DNA from 3 places in the Streptococcus ruminicola genome. Region 3 is predicted to be linked to each of the others. Evidence: predicted binding sites of a transcription regulator. Region 3 holds the regulator's gene; each other region holds the start of a gene.
The links. The regulator Rex, encoded in region 3, represses fermentation and respiration genes when NADH is low (regulators of the CRP and FNR family bind a similar motif). The targets are predictions, from matches to a motif close to TTGTGAANTANTTCACAA.

Region 1: a site for Rex is predicted at 6,860-6,877, ahead of adhE (bifunctional acetaldehyde-CoA/alcohol dehydrogenase). Genes of this name have one in related genera too.
Region 2: a site for Rex is predicted at 1,077-1,094, ahead of GPZ88_RS06030 (class II fructose-bisphosphate aldolase). Genes of this name have one in related genera too.

What each region holds. Positions count from the first base shown of each region.
Region 1 covers NZ_CP046919.1:1,122,090-1,129,732, reverse strand. Annotated here, with positions in the region: gene cysE (serine O-acetyltransferase) at 1-383, opposite strand, end outside; gene GPZ88_RS05835 (SseB family protein) at 399-1,154, opposite strand; gene pnp (polyribonucleotide nucleotidyltransferase) at 1,199-3,391, opposite strand; gene GPZ88_RS05825 (GlsB/YeaQ/YmgE family stress response membrane protein) at 3,608-3,838, opposite strand; gene adhE (bifunctional acetaldehyde-CoA/alcohol dehydrogenase) at 3,984-6,665, opposite strand; gene rpsO (30S ribosomal protein S15) at 7,144-7,413, opposite strand.
Region 2 covers NZ_CP046919.1:1,156,836-1,164,478, reverse strand. Annotated here, with positions in the region: tRNA gene GPZ88_RS06035 (tRNA-Thr) at 1-27, opposite strand, end outside; gene GPZ88_RS06030 (class II fructose-bisphosphate aldolase) at 152-1,033, opposite strand; tRNA gene GPZ88_RS06025 (tRNA-Leu) at 1,258-1,343, opposite strand; gene GPZ88_RS06020 (alpha/beta hydrolase) at 1,403-2,332, opposite strand; gene GPZ88_RS06015 (CTP synthase) at 2,460-4,070, opposite strand; gene rpoE (DNA-directed RNA polymerase subunit delta) at 4,350-4,922, opposite strand; gene tig (trigger factor) at 5,117-6,400, opposite strand; gene GPZ88_RS06000 (mechanosensitive ion channel family protein) at 6,604-7,446, shown strand; gene GPZ88_RS05995 (TIGR01440 family protein) at 7,491-7,643, opposite strand, start outside.
Region 3 covers NZ_CP046919.1:1,655,700-1,663,342, forward strand. Annotated here, with positions in the region: gene GPZ88_RS08430 (alanine/glycine:cation symporter family protein) at 1-563, opposite strand, end outside; gene GPZ88_RS08435 (glycoside hydrolase family 1 protein) at 938-2,401, shown strand; gene GPZ88_RS08440 (histidine phosphatase family protein) at 2,468-3,082, shown strand; gene GPZ88_RS08445 (AI-2E family transporter) at 3,175-4,290, shown strand; gene radC (RadC family protein) at 4,345-5,025, shown strand; gene GPZ88_RS08455 (redox-sensing transcriptional repressor Rex) at 5,122-5,763, opposite strand; gene GPZ88_RS08460 (DUF1831 domain-containing protein) at 5,897-6,244, opposite strand; gene GPZ88_RS08465 (cysteine desulfurase family protein) at 6,246-7,361, opposite strand; gene GPZ88_RS08470 (ribose-phosphate diphosphokinase) at 7,370-7,643, opposite strand, start outside.

The DNA.
Region 1 (7,643 bases), 530 kb from region 3:
TGCGCTGAAACAAGTGCTCCTTCGCGAACGGTTGGGTGACGTTTCCCGACATCCTTACCCGTTCCACCAAGAGTCACACCATGATAAAGCATAACTCCTTTTTCTACAATTGCTGTTTCACCAATAACAAGACCAGAACCATGGTCGATAAAGACACCCTCAGCAATTTCAGCTCCTGGGTGAATTTCAATTTGTGTCCAAAAGCGCCAGAATTGGCTATGCATGCGCGCTAATAATTTCAAGCCATGTTTCCACAAGAAATGTGAGATACGATGCGCAGCCAAGGCTTTGACACCAGGGTAAGTTAGTATAATCTCCAGAGAGCTACGAGCCGCTGGATCGTTTTTCTTTACAATATCAATGGTTTCTTTCCACCAACCCATATCTTCTCCTTTCTTTTATTCGTCTTCGTCGATTTCAGACCAATCAACAAGAATTTGTTGGTCATCAAAGGGATTAATGGCAACTCCGACCGTTTCGTCAATGTCGTTTTCACCGTGTCCAGGTTGATAAATATCAGCCAAACGCCATGTCAAGATACTTCCTTGAGCATTGCGAAATGGTGTTCCAAAATCTTTGTGATTATACCATTTAGCAAAACTTTGAAGATTTGAAAAGGCTGGGACATAGCTTTTACCTTCTGGTGTAGACATTGTTGGGAACATACGGTCAAAGCTTTTATCGTCACGTGGGTGAACAAAGGCTGGGACAAGGTAGTATTTGTCCAAAGTATCAGCCGCAAGGTTTTCTTCACCCATAAGTTTATTCAAAATAGTTGTGTAAGCATTCAAAAATTGGATTAATTCACTACTTTTGAAGATAGTTGAATTGCCAAAATCGCCTGTTTTCTTAAGGTTAAAGACAATTCCAGTTAATCCTTTTTCAATGACTTCTTTTAAAACATCCAAAGTTGGACGTTCAACCCAATTTTGATCATTGGCACTAGCTTGTTCAGATTTGAAAGTTTCCAAATCTTCCTTATCAGAAAAGACAGGAGTCACCTTTTGCCCTTCAATATCAAGAGCATAAGGTTGATCACTAGCCAAAACTGGGATGTTGTGCAAGGCATTGACAAGCGCAATGCTATCTAAAAAGTTGTCTGGTGCGTTAACAAACGCGCGCAAACGAATATCAAGTTCATTTAAATTTGTCATCGTTAAACTCCACATTTATAAAAGATGAGCAAGCCAAAAAGTGTTTAGTCGATTTTATCGTGTTTTTCTTTGTGATCACGCAAGTGTCCGCCAAATGGTGAGTGACCTTTGTGTTCTTTTTCATGTTTTTCAGCTCTTGGTGGACGTGGAAGAAGAGCTTTCATTGACGCATCAACACGTCCTTTGTCATCTACTTTGATAACTTTAACATCAACTTCGTCACCAACTTCAAGAACGTCAGAAACGTTAGCTGTACGTGTCCATGCAATTTCTGAAATGTGAACAAGGGCATCTGTCTTATCAAAGAGGTTAACAAAAGCACCGAATTTTTCAATACGAACAACTTTAGCGTGGTAAACTTCACCAACTTTAGCTTCACGAACTAAACCAGCAATAATTTCTTTGGCACGGTCGATAGCAGCTTGGTCAGATGAGTAGATAGATACATTTCCTTCTTCGTCGATATCGATTTTAACACCAGTTTCTTCGATAATTTTATCGATGGTTTCACCACCTTTACCAATAACCACTTTGATTTTATCAACATCAATCTTGATTGTATCAATTTTTGGTGCTGTTGGTGCCAAGTGAGTACGAGGTGCTGGGATAGTTGCTTCAATCAAATCAAGGATTTCAAAACGAGCTTTCTTAGCTTGGGCTAGAGCTTCTTTCAAGATTTGCGGTGTAATACCTTCAATCTTGATATCCATTTGAAGTGCTGTAATACCTTCACGAGTACCTGCAACTTTAAAGTCCATATCACCAAAGTGATCTTCGAGACCTTGAATATCTGTCAAGATTGTGTAGTTGCTACCATCTGAAATCAATCCCATGGCGATACCAGCTACTGGTGCTTTAATTGGAACACCACCAGCCATAAGGGCAAGAGTACCTGCACAGATTGATGCTTGTGAAGATGAACCATTTGATTCCAAAACTTCAGCTACAAGACGGATAGCATATGGGAATTCTTCAAGGCTTGGAAGAACTTGCGCAAGAGCACGTTCACCAAGAGCACCGTGACCAATTTCACGACGACCAGGCGCACCATAACGTCCTGTTTCACCAACAGAGAATTGTGGGAAATTGTAGTGGTGCAAGAAACGTTTCTTGTACTCAGCACCAAGTCCATCAACGATTTGAGTTTCACCCATTGGAGCAAGTGTCAAAACTGACAAGGCTTGAGTTTGTCCACGTGTGAAGAGACCTGAACCGTGAACTTTTGGAAGATAATCAATCTCAGCATCCAATGGACGGATTTCGTCAACACGACGACCATCAGGACGGATTTTATCTTCTGTAATCAAGCGACGAACTTCGGCATGTTCCATTTGTTCAAGAATTTCAGCCACGTCACGCATGATTGTTTCATAATTTTCATCGTCTGCGTAGCGTTCTTCGTAAACAGCAGTTACTTCTTCTTTGACAGCTTCTGTCGCTGCTTCACGCGCTTTTTTCTCTTCGACTTGAACAGCTTTTTGAAGGTCAGCATTGTAGGCTGCAATGATTTCAGCTTGCAATTCTGGGTCAACTTGTAGCAATTCAACTTCTGCTTTTTCTTTACCAACAGCTGCAACGATTTCTTCTTGGAAGGCAATCAATTCTTGAACAGCTTCATGTCCTTTAAGAAGAGCTTCAAGCATGATGTCTTCTGACAATTCTTTAGCACCAGATTCAACCATGTTGATGGCTTCTTTTGTACCGGCAACAGTCAATTCAAGAAGAGATGCTTCTTTTTGTTCAGCTGATGGATTGATGATAAATTCACCATCGATATAAGCCACTTGAACACCAGCGATAGGTCCGTTAAATGGAATGTCTGAAATAGACAAAGCAAGTGAGCTACCAAACATAGCTGCCATTGGTGCACTAGCATCTTCGTCATAAGAAAGAACAGTGTTAATCACTTGAACTTCATTACGGAAACCTTCTGCAAACATTGGACGAATTGGACGGTCAATCAAACGTGCTGTCAATGTCGCATCAGTTGTCGGACGACCTTCACGTTTGTTGAAACCACCTGGAAATTTCCCAGCAGCGTACATTTTTTCTTCGTAGTTTACTTGAAGTGGGAAGAAGTCACCAGTTGACATTTTTTTAGACATGACAGCTGCACTAAGAACAGTTGATTCACCGTAACGAATCACTGCAGCGCCATTAGCTTGTTTAGCAACTTGACCAATTTCAACAACAAGTGGACGACCTGCAAAAGTCGTTTCAAAAGTTTGTTTTGACATTTTTATTCCTCTAACATTTTATTTTGATACGTCTGTTTTCTACAAAAACCAGTCTGTAAAAGGCTTATAAACTCGTCTTTGCATAAAACCACGTATCTCCATTATTTTATCACATTTTATAGGAAATAGCAGAGCTTATAGCACAGTTTTTTAAGAATCATTAAAAAGCAGCTACTAAACAGTAACTGCTTCTCTTTATAGCTATTTAGCAATGGATTATCCGAAAAATAAATCCACCACTGCAATGACAATAATAGCGCCAAGAACAGATGGTAAAATCGCCATGCCAGCAAGACTAGGTCCCCAATAACCAAACAAACTTTGACCAACAAATGAGCCCACAAGTCCAGCAAAAATATTATAAATGCAGCCCATTGACTCACCTTTTTTAGTGATAGCTCCTGCAATTATCCCAATCAAAGCCCCAACAATTAATGATCCAATCATAACAGTCTCCTTTAATGCAATATCTCTAGACAGGTCTTACAAAAATCCCTGATTAACCGTTTTTATTAACACCTTCATTCTACCACAAAAGCCTCCCAAAGGGAGGCTTAAAAATGTCAACTAATACAATTGTTAAGAAGAGGTATTAGAACATGTCAATCAATAATTGTTTCAACTCAGCAATGTAAGGTTGACGTGGGTTAGCAGGTGTACATTGATCATCGTAAGCAAGTGATGCCAATTTATCAACAGCTGCATCAAAAGCTTCTTTTGTCACACCATTTGCAGAAAGACGAGGGTCAACATCAACGGCTTTCATCAAAGCATCAATACGTTCGCAAAGTGCTTCAACCAATGCTGCATCATCTTTACCTTTAAGACCAAGGCTACGGGCAATATCAGCGTAGTCACGTTGTGCACGATATTCTTCGTAACGTGGGAAGACTGAACGTTTTACATTTCCAGCCACACCGTTGTAACGAATAACGTGTTGCATAGCGATTGAGATAGCTAGACCATGTGGAAGACCAAATTCACCACCAGTTTTGTGTGCGATTGAGTGGTTAATACCTAGAAAGGCATTTGAGAAGGCCATACCAGCAAGTGTTGCTGCGTAGTGCATATTTTCACGCGCTTGTTCACCACGAAGTGTTGGGTGTTTTGGATCATAGTTATATGAATCTTCCAAGTTTTCGATAACCAACTTGATAGCTTCAAGTGACCATGGGCGAGTCAAATCAGATGCCATAACTGAAACATAAGCTTCAAGGGCATGTGACAAAGTATCCAAACCAGAAAGAGCAACGGTACGTTTTGGCACTGTCATAACAAATTCTGGGTCCACAATAGCAACTTGTGGAGTCAATTCATAGTCAGTCAAAGGATATTTAACGTGAGTGTGATCATCAGTGATAACAGCGTATGGTGTAACTTCTGAACCTGTACCAGATGTAGTTGGAATACAGAAGAGACGAGTTGCTGTTTGGTGTTTGAATTTCACGATACGTTTACGAATATCAATGAATTTTTGTTGCAAACGTAAGAAGAGTTCGCTGACGTTCTCATAGCTGTCAAGGAAATCAGCTTCTTGATCAAGTGAGTATTCATAGATGTAACGTGCAATTTTAGCCGCATCAAGTGCTGAACCACCACCGACTGCAATAACTGTATCCGGTTTGAAATCACGCATTTGTTTTGCGATTTCAATTGTTTGACCAAGTGTTGGGTCTGGTTTGATAGTGCCGTAAATTGATGTCGCAACTTTTTCATCACGCAATGCCAATTGAGCAAGAACAGTATCAACAAAACCAAATTGAACCATACCTGGGTCTGCAACAATCAAAGCGCGTTGCATTGGTTCGTATTCATCTTGCAAGTAAGAAATGGCATTTTTTTCGTAGTAAGTTTTTTCTGGTAGGCGAATCCATTGAGGACGGTTGCGACGTTTGGCAACTGTCTTAACATTTAAGAGATCGCCAGTTGAAAGATTGTGTGACAATGAATTTTTCCCCCATGATCCTGTTCCAAGTGTTAAGCTAGCTTTAAGTGCATCTGTGTAGACATCACCAATACCTCCGACTGAATCTGGTTGGTTAACCAAGACACGTGATGCTTTCACAGCGTCGCCATATTCAGCAACAAATGGATCTGCTTGAGAGCCAATTTGGATACCAGCATTGTGTCCTGCACCTTGGTAGTCAAGAAGTGCTTCGACAATTTCAACACCTTCGCTACGATCTTTAGCTTTGTAAACTGAAAGGAGTGGAGAAAGTTTTTCAGAAGAAAGTTTTTCACCAATGTTTTTCTTGTCAAGTTCAAACAAGAGAACATCTTTTCCTTCTGGTAATTTCACGCCAGCTTGTTCACAAATCCAAGTCGCTGGCATACCAGCCACTGGTCCATTAACACCATGGCGATCATTGAAGACAAAGTCTTCGATTTTTTTATAGTCCTTCTTAGGCACAAGGTAAGCACCTTTGTCTTGCATTTTTTGAAGCCATTCATCATAGATTGGTGCTTCAACAACTGCAGAGTTTTCTGTGGCACAAATCATACCGTTATCAAAACGTTTTGATAACAACAAGTCTTCTACAGCACGATCAACATGGGCAGTTGCATCAACGTAGATAGCACCGTTACCAGCACCAACACCCATTGATGGATTACCTGATTTAAGAGCGGCATTTACCATACCAGGTCCACCAGTTGCCAAGATAGAAGCAATTTTCGGATTTTGAATCAATGCTGATGTGTTTGCAAGAGATGGTGTTTCAATCCATTGAACAATGTTTTCTGGAGCACCAGCTTTCACTGCGGCATCATAAAGAATTTGTGCGGCATGTGCTGAACAGTTTTGCGCTTGTGGGTGGAAGGCAAAGACAATCGCATTACGTGTTTTAAGAGCTACCAAAATCTTGAACATTGTTGTTGAAGTTGGGTTTGTTGTTGGAACAATACCAGCCAAAACACCAAGAGGTGCTGCGATTTGGATACTTCCTGAAACCTTATCTTCCCCAATGATACCTACTGTTTTTTCATTTTTGATACGTTCATAAACGTACTCAGTAGCGAAGTGGTTCTTAATATCCTTATCCTCAACGACACCACGACCAGTTTCTGCATGAGCTTCTTTTGCTAATTCAAGTGAAGCTTCTGAACCTGCAAGAGCCATCGCTGCGACAATGTTATCAACTTGTTCTTGTGAATAAGTTGCATAAACACGTTCAGCTTCAAGAGCTTTTTCGACAAGAGCTCCAGTGTACTGTTGAGCCAATTCTTCTGCGCTCAACTCGTTATTCTTTACATCTGCATTTGTTGCTTTAGCCATTAAGAAAACCTCCTTATAAGTACCCTTAAAAATAAGTGCCTCATTTTTTGAGAAGAACTATATTAATGATTGATACTAAAATAAAAACAAGACCGTATAGTCTGGAATTTCAAAACTCAACGTTATTACTTGAGGTTCTCTTCACTATATAAACTACACAAAATCAACAGTTAAATTCTTTAATCATCATATCATTGTGATATTCTTCACCAACCATATTAACCCTTTTTCAAAAAAAGGTCAAGTATTTTTTGTAAGCTTTTTCATTTTTATTGTAAAGCCAATGTAAGGGGATACATTTATATACCCCTATTTTCCTTTTACACTAATACTTTTGCCACTTTTGACATTTTCATCTTCAACAAAAACTCATTTTCATTAAAAATCTATCCTTCAATATCTTTCAAAATAAGTAGCTGAATGTACAAAAAAAGCTCCCTGGAAAACCCAAGAAGCTTTTGCTCGACCGAACGTCAGATTAACGACGAAGACCAAGTGATGCGATCAATTCGCGGTAACGGTTAACGTCTGTGCGGCGAAGGTATGCCAACAAGTTACGACGGTGACCGATTTTTTTCATCAATCCACGGTAAGTAGCGTGGTCTTTTTTGTGTTGTTTAATGTGTTCGTTAAGGTGGTTGATTTCCCAAGTAAGAACAGCTACTTGAACTTCAACTGAACCTGTGTCACCTTCGTGACGTGCGTATTGAGCGATGATTTCATTTTTTTTCTCTTTTGAGATTGCCATAATTTTTCTCCTTTATATTGCTTCATCCGAGTGGTAGGTTTTTGGCGGATCCTACGACCAAGAAGAAGTTACTTGTCTTACGACAGTCCTTATTGTAGCAGATTACTTCTGCTTTTGTCAAAGGTTTTCCCTTAATTTAACTAGACTTTAACACAAATTATTTTTAATGTAAACAAAGTATAAATTTCTAATTATCTTTTTATATTTTCTTAAATGCTCGTAAAGCCTTA
Region 2 (7,643 bases), 500 kb from region 3:
TTGCTCTACCGACTGAGCTAAATCGGCTAACAGGTTCATTATAGCACTCACTAAATAATTGTCAACAAAAGAGCTAAGTTTACTCAAAAAATTTTTAAAAGCATAAAAAAACTTCCCAAAAGGGAAGTTTTTTTAACGAAACGAAGTCTGATTAAGCTTTGTTAGCTGAACCAAATACGTCGATACGTTCTTCAACAGCTTCAGTAATAGCTTCGAAACCTGGTTTCAAGAATTTACGTGGGTCGAAGAGTTTTTTCTTATCGTATTCTTCTTCGTTTGCTTCGTATTCAGCAACAAATTTACGAGTAGCTTTAGCGAATGCGATTTGGCATTCAGTGTTAACGTTAACTTTAGCTACACCAAGTTTGATAGCTGCTTTGATTTGATCATCAGGGATACCTGAACCACCGTGCAATACGATTGGGAATCCTGGAACAGCAGCAGTCAATTTTTCAAGGTGGTCAAGGTGAAGACCTTGCCAGTTAGCTGGGTAAGGACCGTGGATGTTACCGATACCTGCTGCAAGGAAGTCGATTCCTGTAGCAACCATAGCTTTAGCATCTTCGATTGGTGCCAATTCACCGCCACCAACGATACCGTCTTCTTCACCACCGATAGTACCAACTTCAGCTTCAACTGAAACGCCTTTAGCGTGAGCTTTAGCTACAACTTCTTTAGCTTTTTCAAGGTTTTCTTCAAGTGGAAGGTGTGAACCGTCGAACATAACTGAAGTGTAACCAACTTCGATACATTCCAATGCATCTTCAAAGTGACCGTGGTCAAGGTGAATAGCAACTGGTACAGTGATACCCATTGATTCTACAAGGTTTTCGATAAGTGTTTTACAAAGTTTGTAACCACCCATGTATTTTGCAGCACCCATAGAAGTTTGGATAAGAATTGGAGCTTTTTTAGCTTCTGCTGCACGCAAGATTGCTTGAGTCCATTCAAGGTTGTTTGTGTTAAATCCACCAACCGCATATCCGTTTTCACGGGCAGCTTTGATAAATTTTTCCGCTGAAACGATTGCCATTATATAGGCCTCCTATTTATTTTTTGGGATATACCCTTTTTATATGTACATTCTATCACAAAATAAATAAGATTGCTAGCGTTACTTACAATTTGATTAATTTTCTGTGAAAAAAGCAGTGTAAAAAAGAAAGTCTTTTCAAACTTTCTCACTGCTTTCATTTCTGTTTTCACTCAATGACCTCTGAGCACAAAAAAAGACAAGCACTCTCTGGCTTGTCACTCTGCGGAAAGAGGGACTTGAACCCTCACGATCTAAAGCGATCACAGGATCCTTAGTCCTGCGCGTCTGCCAATTCCGCCATTTCCGCTGTTCCTTAACAACATAAATAATTATATCAGCCATTCACATTTCTGTCAACACTATTTTTCAATTTTTTTGCAAAAAAGCTGAAATTTTTTCAATGTATGTTTTAGGATCACTTTCAAAAGATTTGGCATGCGCTGCACCCTTAGCTATATAAAGGTCTTTCTCACTATTGGTTGCACGATAATTTTTATAAACCATGCTTGTTGGAACGAACCTATCTTCGCTACCATGGATAAAAAGAATTGGGCGCGTATTGTTTTTTAATTGTTTCACACAGCTGGCTTGTCCATAAGAGAAACCTGCTCGAACTTTTGATACTGCAGAAACCTCATAAAGAATTGGAAAGGCTGGCAAATTATACATTGCTTTTGCTTGATATTTTAATTCATCCCAAACGCTGCTATAACCACAGTCTTCAACAATATTAACCACTTGTTTTGGTAGTGTCTCTTCACCTGAAGCCATCATGACAGTAGCTCCACCCATCGAAACACCAAATAAGGTGATTTGACAATCTGAATTTTCTTCTGCTAATAGTTGAGCCCATTTTACGATGTTTAGGCGATCATTCCAACCATAACCAATGATTTGACCTTCACTATCACCGTGTGACATGTTATCTGGCATCAGGACATTATATCCAAGTTCATGGAACATCCAAGCATAAGGCTTCATGTCTTCTTTTTCACTTGTAAAACCGTGAACAACGATTGCTGTTTTATTTGTTTCAGTTGCTGCAGGAACATACCAAGCGTCCTGTTTAAGGCCTTGATTAGTCATCCAACGTGTTTCTTTGCTTAACTGATCAAAACTTTGTTCATAAGCATATAAACTACTATCTTTGGGACGTGGTTTATTGTTAATAAACGATTTATCTTCACGAACCTGAGCAACATGAAAGAAATAAAAACTTGCCCCGACACTTGCTATAAACACTAGAGCAATCATCCATAACAAAATACTACGTTTCCTTATTCTCATTTTTCTCATGCTCACTATTATACTATTTTTTATCAAAATGTGAAGACTTCCTATGTAACAATACCATTACATAAAAAAACACCTTCTAAACCTTAGAAAGGCTTAAAAAGGTGCTTTTTTTCACGTATTTCTACTATTATTTACTGTTTTTATTTTCAATTGCCGCAGTCACAAACGCTGTGTAAAGCTCTTCTGGACGGTTTGGACGGCTTTGAAGTTCTGGGTGATATTGAGCAGCCACGAAGAATTTTTTCTCTGGCAATTCAACAACTTCCATCAAGCGGTTATCTGGTGACACACCTGAGAAGACGAAACCAGCAGCTTCAAATTGTTCACGGAATTTAGTGTTAAATTCGTAACGGTGACGGTGACGGCGTTGAACAACTTCTTGGTTGTTGTAAGCTTGCGCTGCACGTGAACCTGGTTTCAATTTACATGGGTAAAGTCCAAGACGAAGTGTTCCACCCATGTCTTCGATGTCGATTTGGTCACGCATGATGTCGATGATTGGGTATTTAGTGTCTGGATCAAGCTCAGCAGAGTTTGCACCTTCCATGTTCAAGACGTGGCGAGCAAATTCCACACATGTCAATTGCATACCAAGACAGATACCTAGCATTGGCACATCTTTTTCACGCGCATAACGGATAGCTTCGATTTTACCTTCTGTACCACGTTGACCGAATCCACCAGGAACGATGATACCATCAGCATCACCAAGCACTTCTTCAACGTTATCAGCGTTAAGATCGTTAGCGTTAACCCATTTAAGGTCAATTGCTGCATCGTTAACGTAACCTGAGTGTTTAAGTGCTTCAACAACTGAAAGGTATGCATCTGGCAATTCAACATATTTACCAACAAGAGCAATTTTAGTTGATTTTTTAAGGTTCATGATCTTATCAACCATTGCTGACCATTCTGACATATCAGCTTTTGGTACATCAAGTTTCAAGTGATCACAAACGATTTGGTCCATGTTTTGAGCTTGCATGTTAAGTGGAATTTGGTAAATGTGATCCACGTCAAGTGACTCAATAACAGCTTCTGGAGCAACGTCACAGAATTGTGCCAATTTATTTTTAATGCTCTGACCAGCTGGTTTTTCGGTACGGATAACCAACATATTTGGTTGAATACCAAGTCCACGCAATTCTTTAACTGAGTGTTGTGTTGGTTTAGTTTTCATTTCACCAGCAGCTTTAAGATATGGAAGAAGTGTTGTGTGGATGTACATAACGTTATCAGCACCAACATCTGCTTTCATTTGGCGAAGCGCTTCAAGGAATGGAAGACTTTCGATATCCCCAACAGTACCACCAACTTCTGTGATGATAACATCAGAGTCAGTAGTTGTTGCAGCACGTTTGATTTTTTCTTTCAACGCATCAGTGATGTGTGGAATAACTTGGACAGTTGCTCCAAGGTATTCACCTTTACGTTCTTTACGAAGAACTTCACTGTAGATTTTACCAGTTGTAACGTTAGAATATTTATTTAAGTTAATGTCGATGAAACGTTCGTAGTGACCAAGGTCAAGGTCAGTTTCAGCACCATCGTCTGTTACATAAACTTCACCGTGTTGATAAGGACTCATTGTACCTGGGTCAATGTTAATATATGGGTCAAATTTTTGGATAGTCACTTTAAGACCACGATTTTTCAAAAGACGACCAAGACTTGCAGCAACGATTCCCTTACCGATAGAAGAAACAACACCACCAGTAACAAAAATATACTTAGTCATTAAATAAAACTCCTTTAAAATAAAAAATGATAGCAAACGATAAGTGCTTGAAAAATTGAAAGCGAAAGAATATCAAATAATTAGCAAAATTATTCGATAAATGAAAAAAAGCAAATGGCCATTTACTTTTAGGAAAACAAAAATAGCTCCCTAAAAAGTTAGGGAGCTTTTCTCCGACCTCTAAAAAAGAGGTGCCCGAATAATACTATAAACTATCCTGAGACTTTTGTCAAATGATATGAATTAGTTTTTTAAATTAAATTTAGACACTTAAACTAATTATTCTTCGTCTAAATCATCATCTTCATCATCTTCTTCGTTGATATCAACTTCTTCATCCAAATCATCATCTGGAATGATTTCGTTGATTTCTGAATCGTATGATTCAACTTCAGATTTTTCATCATCTGGATTTTCGTCATCGTATTCCATATCAGAAGATTTTGCAGAGTAATCGTCATCTTCTGGATCATCATCTGAATAATCGATGGCATCTTCGTCACCATCCATAAAGGCATTTACACGTTTGCGTTTACGTTTTGGTGCTCCATTTTCATCTTCTTCAAGTGTAATGATTTCTTCGTCGATTTCGTCGATAGCATACCATGAACGAAGTCCCCATTTATTGTCGCCAAGTGGAATAAAGCTTCCATCAACGTTTAATGCAGAGTAAAAATATGGTAAAGCTTCACGAATTTCTGCGTCTGATTTTTCGAGGTAGTTTTGGATCTCATTTACAAGATCGCTGAAATACATTTCATGATCGCGTCCACGTTCTTCCAGAATAGCACGTGCAACTTCAATCATTGAAAGTTCGCTTTTTTCTTGTCCAGCAAATACTTCTAATTCCAAGGTAATTCTCCTTATTAATCTTAGGATGTGAGCAAACAGCCACAATAACCCTATTATCTTAATTTTCGTTACTCTCTATTTTACGCTAATTTTGTCAATTCGTCAAAAGATTTATAAGAATTTCTGAGAAAGGGCATAAAAAGCCAAGTAATCTATCGATTACCTGACTTTATAACTATTTATCTAAGGATAAATTATTTTACTTTTGCAGTGCTTGTTACCACTTCAACAGCTTTCTTCATAGCGATGTCGTGTTTAAGCATGTCTGCTGAAAGAAGGTTACGTACTTGTTCAACTTCCATGTTGTATTCTGAAGCAAGGTCGTTGATTTCTTTTTCGATTTCTTCGTCAGAAGCTTCGAATCCTTCTGCTTTAGCGATAGCTTCGATAACAAGGTTAGTTTTAACACGTTTGTCAGCGTCAGTTTCGTATTGTTTGTGAAGGTCTTCTTCAGTTGTACCAGTCAATTGGAAGTACATTTCTGGAGAGATACCTTGACGTTGCATGTTACCCATGAATTCGTTCATAGCGCGGTGAACTTCGTCGTGAACCATTTCTTCTGGCAATTCAACGATTTCAGCGTTTGCAACAGCCAATTCAAGCGCAGCACCTTCAACAGCATCGTCAAATGCGATTTCTTTAGCTGATTCAAGTTCTTTACGGTATTTAGCTTTCAATTCGTCAAGAGTTTCAACTTCTTCGTCGATGTCTTTAGCAAGTTCGTCATCAAGAGCTGGAACTTCTTTAGCTTTAACTTCGTGTACAGTTGTAACGAATTTAGCATCTTTACCAGCAAGATCTTCAGCTTGGTATTGTTCTGGGAATGTTACGTTAACTTCTACAGTTTCACCAGCTTTAGCACCAACTAATTGGTCTTCGAAACCAGGGATGAATTGACCTGAACCAAGTTCAAGTGAGAAGTTTTCACCTTTACCACCGTCAAATTCAACACCGTCAACTGAACCTACAAAGTCGATAACAACTGTATCACCAAGTTCTGCTGCACCTTCTTTAACGATAAGTTCAGCAAGGTTGTTGCGTTCGCGTTCAACTTTTTCGTCAACTTCAGCGTCAGTTACTTCTTTAGAAGCTTCTACTGATACTTCAAGGTTTTTGTAGTCACCAAGTTTAACTTCTGGTTTTGTAACAACTTCAGCAGTCAAAGTCCATTCTTGACCTTTTTCCATTGATTGGATATCAATTTTTGGTTGTGCAACAACATCAAGGCTAAGTTCAGCAACTGCTGCTTGGTAAGCTGCTGGAAGAAGTGCGTTCAATGCATCTTCGTAAAGTGCTTCTTCACCAAATTGTTGGTTAAATACGGCACGTGGCATGTGACCTTTACGGAAGCCAGGTGCGTTCAAATTTTTCTTAACTTTGTTGAATGCTTGATCAAGAGCTGGTTTGATTTTATCTTGACCGATTGTGAATGTAATCACGCCACGGTTAGTAGCTTTGTTTTCAAATGATACAGACATGAAGTCATTTCTCCTTAAAATTTTATATACAGTTTAGTTTAACATATTTCAGGCTTTTTTGTCAAAGAATAGTGTTATATCAAGGGTTTTAGAGGCTAAGTTTTTTCTTATCCTTTCAGCAGTTTTAGCTATTATTACTTTGTGCCAACAAATCAAATTAATAAAAACTTGCTTGCAAAGTATTTTTTTAATAAACTATGGGTATGAACATTATTTCAAAATATATCGAACAACTTCAGGTGGAAGAGATTGCTATTGACCTTATCTCAAAAACAGTGTCTCTTATCCTGCTTCTTGTGCTTTTTCTCATTGCTAAAAGAGTTGTTAATTTCATTTTCACACATGCTGTTGCAAAATCAATCGCACTCTCACGTCAAACTGAAGCACGTCAAAAAACCATCACGAAACTGCTCCACAATATTATGAATTACACCCTCTACTTTTTCTTTATCTACTGGGTGTTAAGCATTCTAGGTGTTCCTGTTTCAAGTCTTCTTGCAGGTGCTGGACTTGCTGGGGTTGCCCTTGGTCTTGGGGCACAAGGTTTCTTGACTGATGTCGTCAATGGTTTCTTCATCTTGCTTGAAAATCAATTCGAAGTCGGTGACTCAGTTGTTATCGGAGCTGTCGAAGGAAACATCTCAAGCGTTGGTATCCGTACAACACAAATTCGTGGTTTTGACGGAACCTTGCATTTCATTCCTAACCGTAATATCACTGTTGTTTCAAATAAATCTCGTGGTGATATGCGTGTTCAGATTGATATTCCAATCTACGCTCACACTGACCTTGAGAAAGTAGCCAATATCATCAAAACCGTTAACCAAGAACAATTACCAAGTTTCCCTGAAATCGTTGGTAGTCCGACAATTCTTGGTCCACGCACTAATAGCACTGCTCAACTTGTTTTCCGAATTGATATTTTCGTTCAAAACGGTAAACAAAGCTACATTTACTCAAACTTCTATCGCCTTTACCAAGAAGCCCTCTTGGAAAACGATATTCATTTGCCAACAATGTATGCTAATCCGACACTTTCTAAATAAGCAAAAAAGGTTGAAGTTCAGCACTTCAGCCTTTTTATAATTGTTTAAAATTTACGGATTGGGTCTGCTGTGTAAGTCGCACGCGCACCACCGATAAGTTTTGGTCGGCTAGCAAGCGCTGTGACGTGAGCGCCTCCAAGTTCACGTTGAACTGGAACAAGAGGAACTTGCACGCGCTTGACATGCATACCGATAAA
Region 3 (7,643 bases):
AAGACAATACTGATGATTTTTGGTGACCAGCCAACAGTGTTGCTAAGTGAATCAGTGATTGAGTTAACTTGTGTGAAAGTCCCTGAACCAAACAAGGCAACCATTACCCCAAAAATTGAGAAGGCAATGGCCAAAGGTTTCCAACGTTTTCCCATCCCATTAACAATGTAGTGCATTGGACCACCAGAAATTTCACCATTTGCATCTGTTGTACGGTATTTGATGGCTAAAACACCTTCAGCATATTTTGTAGCCATTCCAAAGAATGCGGCCATCCACATCCAAAGAAGTGCCCCTGGACCACCAAGTTTGATGGCAGTTGCGACACCGACAATATTACCAGTACCGACAGTTGCTGCAAGAGCAGTAGCTAGTGCAGCAAAACTTGAAATATCCCCTTTACCTTTTGCTTCAGATTTAAAGATCAGTTTTAAGGCCTTTGGGAGGCGGAAAACTTGCAATAATCCTAAGCGAGAAGACAAATAAATTCCTGTTCCAACAAGAAGAACAAGAAGAGGTGGTCCCCAGACTAGACTGTCTAAAGACGATAGAAAATTATACATAATTAAACTCCTAAGTCAGTCATAGTACTGTAATCATTGGTTAAAGGGTAAATCATCAAGTGACTCTTTATCTTTTAGCCATTAAATCAGTACTACTTATTAAAATATATTTCCCATTTTCAGAAAAAATAGAATAATTTCAACTAATTAATTATATAGAGAGAAAGGGCTTTTGTCAAATTTTCTTCTATAGAATGAATGAAAAATGAGTAGTTTTCATACTTGATTTCATTTTTTGAAAAGATTTTTCCTCTAAGGTGAGGAAATAGTTTTATTATCATGTGATAGTATTGTTTTTTAAGATAATAGTGATAGAAAACACTTACATTTCAAGATATAATACAAGAGTAAACTAAAGTATGAGGTGAGAAAATATGACAAAACAATTTCCAAAAGATTTTTTATGGGGTGGTGCAACAGCTGCCAATCAATTTGAAGGGGCGTGGAATGTTGATGGACGCGGACCTGCTACCTCAGATACGTCACGTGCAGTAGCGCCAGAAGAGAGAAAATCAATGGGAAGTGAATTCAATAGCCCAATGACTCGTGCTAAATTGGATGCTGCTTTAAATGACACAGAAGGTTTATATCCGAAACGTTGGGGTTCAGATTTTTATCACCGTTACAAAGAAGATATTGCTCTTTATGCGGAAATGGGCTTTAAGACTTTCCGTATGTCAATTGCCTGGTCACGTATTTTTCCAAATGGTGATGATGCCACTCCAAATGAAGCAGGGCTAGCCTTTTATGACAAAGTTTTTGATGAGCTTAATAAATATGGCATCGAACCCCTTGTGACATTGTCACATTATGAATTTCCAATTCATCTAATCACAGAATATGGCGGTTGGAAGAATCGTAAAGTGATTGATTGCTTTGTGCGTTACGCTGAAACAGTCTTTAATCGCTACAAAGATAAAGTCAAATACTGGTTGACTTTTAACGAAATCAACATTATTGGTATGACAGGTTACTTGTCTGGTGGCCTCTTATTTGACGATGGTAAATTAAATTTGCAAGAGATGTATCAAGCAGCGCATCACCAATTTGTGGCATCAAGTTTAGCCACAAAAGTTGGTCATGAAATCAATCCTGACTTTAAAATTGGTTGTATGTTAGCGCGTATGCAAGCTTATCCAGCTACATGTAATCCTGATGATGTCATGGAAGAAATTAAAAAAGACCATGAAAATCTTTTCTTCTCTGATGTTCAAGTGCGTGGTAAATACCCTTCATACGCGAAACGTTTCTTCCAAGAAAACAATATTGAGTTAGAAATTGCTGATGGTGATCTTGAAATTCTTGAAAAATACCCTGTTGATTTCATGTCATTCTCTTATTACATGAGCTCTATTGCACGTAAGCAAAAATCTGGTGAAGAGACAGCTGGTAATTTAATCTTAAGTGAACCTAATCCATATCTGGAAGCTTCTGACTGGGGCTGGCAAATTGACCCTGTTGGACTTCGTATCACTTTAAATAAGCTTTATGACCGTTACCAAGTACCGCTTATGGTTGTTGAAAATGGTCTTGGCGCTCTTGATAAGGTGGAAAAAGATGGTTCTATTCATGACCAATACCGTATTGATTATCTGGAATCTCATGTCAAACAAATGTATGAAGCCATTGAAGATGGTGTTGACTTGATGGGATATACTTGGTGGGGTTGTACAGACCTTGTGTCAGCATCAACGTCTGAAATGTCTAAACGCTACGGTTTTGTTTACGTTGATGCGGATGACCAAGGTAATGGTAGCTTTGACCGCTCACGTAAGGACTCATTCTTCTATTACAAAGATTTGATTGCAACACGTGGTGCTAATATTTTAAACGATTAATAAGCTAAACTCGGTTGATAGTTTTCAACTGAGTTGCTTTGCTTCTATGAGATGGTGGAGGAGAAAATGGTTAAAACTTTTTATCTAATGCGACATGGGCAAACTCGCTTTAATGTTCAAGGGAGAATTCAAGGAGCGTGTGATTCTCCCTTGACAGAGGAAGGGATCGAACAAGCTAAGGCAGCAAGACGGTATTTTGAGCAAGAAGGGATTTCTTTTACGCGTGTCTATTCGTCAACGCAAGAGAGAGCTTGTGACACTGCTGAGTTAGCGACTGGGCGTGTAGACTACATTCGCTTAAAAGGAATCAAGGAAATGGATTTTGGAGCGTATGAAGCGCATCAAGAGTATTTGAATCCGCCAGTTCACCATGAAGATGGTTCTGGTTACCGTGATTTCTTTGTGCGTTATGGTGGTGAATCCACCACTCAGGTTTATGAGCGCATGGAGCGTACTATTCGTGAGGTTTTGGAAGCTAGCAAAGAAGATGAGACTTTGTTATTTGTCAGCCACGGTGGAGCTATTATGCAGTTTTATTTGCATGCTACGAAAAATCCGCCGACTCCTAAAAAACGTCCAGCAAACTGTGCGATTTTCAAAATAACTTATGATGGAAAAGAAATGTGTGTTCAATCGATTTATAATCCAAGCACGCAAGAATATATCTTTGAGCGGGATTGAAATGATAAAAGTAGGTAAAGCAGCAGACTTTTCGACATTTTAATAAAATTTGCTATAATGGGAATAACTTTATTAAGGAGAATTTATTCCCCATGAAATTTGAGAAAAAACAGGTCTATTATATAGTTCTTGCTTTTGTGATATGTTACGCGATTAAGGCATATTGGGATACGGGAACATCACTTGTGGCGACGGTGATTAAAGCTAGTCAGCCATTTCTGATTGGAGCTGGTATTGCTTATATCGTAAATATCGTCATGAGTCTTTATGAGATGATTTTCACACGTCTGATTAAAAATAAATACCTTTTGAAGGTAAAACGGGCTGTCTCAATGATTTTGGCTTATTTAACCTTTATCTTGTTGATTAGTTGGCTCTTTTCAATTGTTCTACCAGATTTGATTGCTAGTATCAATTCACTGTTGAAGATTGATACAAGTGGTATTGCAAACTTTATCAAAGAAGTTAATGACAATAAAGTTGTCAAAGATGTTATGGCATACTTTGGGACATCATCAGATGTGACGACGACATTGTCAGATTACAGTCAACAGATTTTGAATCAAGTGTTATCAGTTTTGACAAGCATTTTAACGTCAGTAAGTACCATTGCCTCAACGCTTCTGAATGTCTTTATTAGTTTGGTCTTTTCAATTTATGTGCTAGCTAGCAAAGAACAACTATCTCGTCAATTTAATCTGTTAATTGATTCTTATCTTGGAAAATACGCTAAGACTGTCCACTATGTTTTAGATATTTTACACCAGAGATTCCATGGTTTCTTTGTCGGACAGACCTTGGAAGCAATGATTCTTGGTAGTTTAACAGCTGGAGGTATGCTTTTGTTGCATTTGCCTTATGCAGCAACTATCGGGATTCTGGTGGCCTTCACGGCTTTAATCCCAGTTGTAGGAGCTTACATTGGTTTGACAATTGGATTTATTCTGATTGCAACTCAGTCAGTCTCTCAAGCTATTTTCTTCGTGATCTACCTTGTTGTTCTTCAGCAATTTGAAGGAAATCTTATTTACCCGCGCGTGGTTGGTGGCTCAATCGGATTACCTGGTATGTGGGTATTGATGGCTATTACCATTGGCGCAGCGCTTTGGGGCGTTTTAGGAATGCTAGTAGCTGTACCTTTAGCAGCTAGTCTTTATCAGATTATCAAGGACAATGTCGCTAAACGCCAAGAAAATCGTTTAAAATAGCGAATTAAAGAAAAAATACCTCTAACTTACGAATAAATAAGTGGAGGTATTTTTATGTATGCAATAGAAATGAAAGCAGATGCCATGTTGCCGCGCGAACGATTGAGAGATTTAGGTGCCGAGCAATTAAGCAATCAAGAATTATTGTCCATTTTATTACGAACAGGTACCAAGACAAGGCCAGTTTTAGAAGTAGCTAATGATATTTTAAAACACATCGATACACTTGCTGACTTTCAGCATTTATCCTTACAAGAATTGCAAAAAATTAAAGGAATTGGCTATGTCAAATCTATTGAAATCAAAGCAATGATTGAACTGGCAAAGCGCATTAGCAAAGCAGAATATGTCCAAAAAGAGCGTATCATGAGTAGTGAACGTTTGGCTAGAAAGATGATGTTAGAGTTGAGCGATCAGAAGCAGGAGCATTTGGTGGCGATTTATTTGGATACTCAGAATCGCATTATCGAACAACGGACGATTTTTATTGGTTCGGTTCGTCGTTCAATCGCAGAACCTCGTGAGATTTTGTACTATGCTTGTAAAAACATGGCAACTTCAGTGATTATTATTCACAATCACCCGTCAGGTTCACCAGCACCGAGTGAAAATGACCTACGATTTACTGAGAAAATGAAACGAGCTTGCGATGATATTGGCATAGTCTGTTTAGATCACATTATAGTAGGCAAATACCAATATTATAGTTTTAGGGAAGAAACAGATGTACTGTAAAACTAAAAAAACCTGAAAGGAAAACTCTCAGGCAAGAAAAAGTATTCTAATACTAAATAAACTCAGCTAAGCAAAAAGCAGTTGGATTGCAGTTTGTTATTGATTTGATTGACTCATGAAATAAAGAAGTGTCTGTAATTCACTCGTTAAGTCGACGTATTGGACGATGACACCTTTTGGAACATTTAGATGAACGGGAGAAAAACTTAAAATACCACGAATACCAGCTTCAACCAAGATATCAGCAACTTCTTGAGCTTTAGTACTCGGAACGGTTAAAATAGCGGTTTCGATACCAGCTTCTTGTGCGTGCTCCTTAAGTGATGAGATACCATAAACTGGAATACCATCTGATGTTTGATGCCCAACAATTTCATTATCGTCTGTATCAAAAGCCATAGCAATTTGCATCTTGTTACGATCATGGAAACGGTAGTGAAGTAATGCTCGACCGATATTACCACATCCAACCAATAAAACATTTGTTGTTGAATGGTCGTTTAGGATATCAGCAAAGAAGTTCATTAATTTTTTGACGTCATAGCCGAAGCCACGTCTTCCTAGCTCACCAAAATAGGAAAAATCTCGGCGAACAGTTGCAGAATCGATTCCCATAGCATCTGCAATTTGTTTTGAACTTGCTTTTTCGACATTATCTGTATTAAAACGTTTGAAAATGCGATAATACAGCGAAAGTCGCTTAGCCGTTGCTTTAGGAATAGATTTCTCAGTAGTCACAATACCATCTCCCTTTTACTTGTTACATCTATTGTAACAAAAACTTTGTGAAAATAAAAACAAATTTTACAAAATAGAGTAAAAAAACAACTCCAAAGCTAATAAGAAGTAGCTTTGGAGTTGTTTTTATTGATTAAGCTTCTTTTTTAGTGAAAATATCACGTTCAACGAGGCTGTCCATCAAGAAATAGAATTTTTCTTGGAGGATTTTATTATCTTCAGATTTGAAGATATTAACGAAACGAAGCCCTGATTTGTCAGTGATGCTTAGTTTGAAGCCTGTCAAATCTTTGTTGATAGTGATTTTTAGTGGGAATCCATCACCTGAATTAGGGACTTTTTCCAATAAACGCGTTAATTCGTAATTACCGATACGGTTTTGTGTAAAGGTTGTGTCACGAAGCGTATATTTTTTAATATTATCGCTAATAGCATAGCTGTAAAGACAGTCTTTTAAAGTGATTTCTTTTTCAAATGCCATCCTATTTTCCTACAATTTCTATTAATTTTTTAGCGAGTTCTTGAACTTCTTCGATAGTGTTAAGTTCTGAGAAGCTAACGCGGATTGATTCTGCCAAACGTGGTGAATCTTCACCATATAGGCTTGCCAAGACGTGACTTGGATCGACAGTACCAGCAGTACATGCAGAACCAGTTGAAACAGCGATACCAGCTAAATCAAGGCGAGTTAGGAGAATACCATTGTTTTGATTTGGAAAACCAATGTTGAGCACGTGAGGCATTTTGTTTTGGCTACCGTTGATGTAATAGTCTAAGCTAGAAATAGCATCAAGGAAGGCTTGACGTAGTTCTTGGACGTGTTTGTAATTAGCATCTTTGTTAGCAACAGCATCTGATAGGGCTTTTGCCATACCAGCAATACCAATCATATTTTCAGTGCTAGCTCTGCGTTTTTCTTCTTGTTCCCCACCATGGAGCAAATTATCAAAGTGTTGTGGTGTTGAGTAAAGAATACCCACACCTTTTGGTCCGTGGAATTTATGAGCAGAAGCTGAAAGGAAATCAGCTTTAATCTCTTCAGGATAAACATCAATTTTCCCGATAGCTTGAACAGCATCAACGTGGAAAGCAGCTTGATGGTCTGAGAGAAGTTCGCCAATTTCTTTAACGGGAAGAAGGTCACCTGTTTCGTTGTTTGCAAACATTGTGCTGACTAAAATCGTATCATCGCGAAGAGCGTCAGCCACTTGTTTAGCAGAAATATGACCATCTTCAGGTTTTAGGTATGTGACTTCAAAACCAAAACGTTTTTCCAAATACTCCATTGTATGAAGAACAGAGTGGTGTTCGATAGAAGTGGTAATGATGTGTTTACCTTTTTCTTGGTTAGCAAGAGCATAGCCTTTGATGGCAGTGTTGTTGCTTTCAGTAGCACCAGATGTAAAGATAATGCGGCGTGGGTCAGTTTTTAAAGCTGAGGCAATGGTCTGGCGGTAAGAACGCAAACGCTGGTTAGCGTGACGTCCAATCCCATGAATACTTGATGGGTTACCAAAATCGTTGACCATAATTTCTGTCATTGCATCAATAACAGAAGGTGTGAGAGGGGTAGTTGCAGCATTATCGAGATATATCATATAGTAAATTAATCCTTTTTAGCGTTATATGAGAATAGTGGGCTGAGCGGAGTTTTTTCGTGGATACGAATAATCGCGTCAGCAATCAATTTGCTTGCTGAAAGGTATTTAATATTCTTAGGCAAGCGTTCTTTAGTAGCAACTGAGTCAGTTACTAAGATTTCTTTAATAGGAGCAGCATCAAGGCTTTCTGCAGCAGCTCCAGCAAATAGACCGTGACTAGCAACGGCATAAATTTCAGTAGCGCCATCGCGTTCAACGATTTTAGCTGCCTCAGCAAAT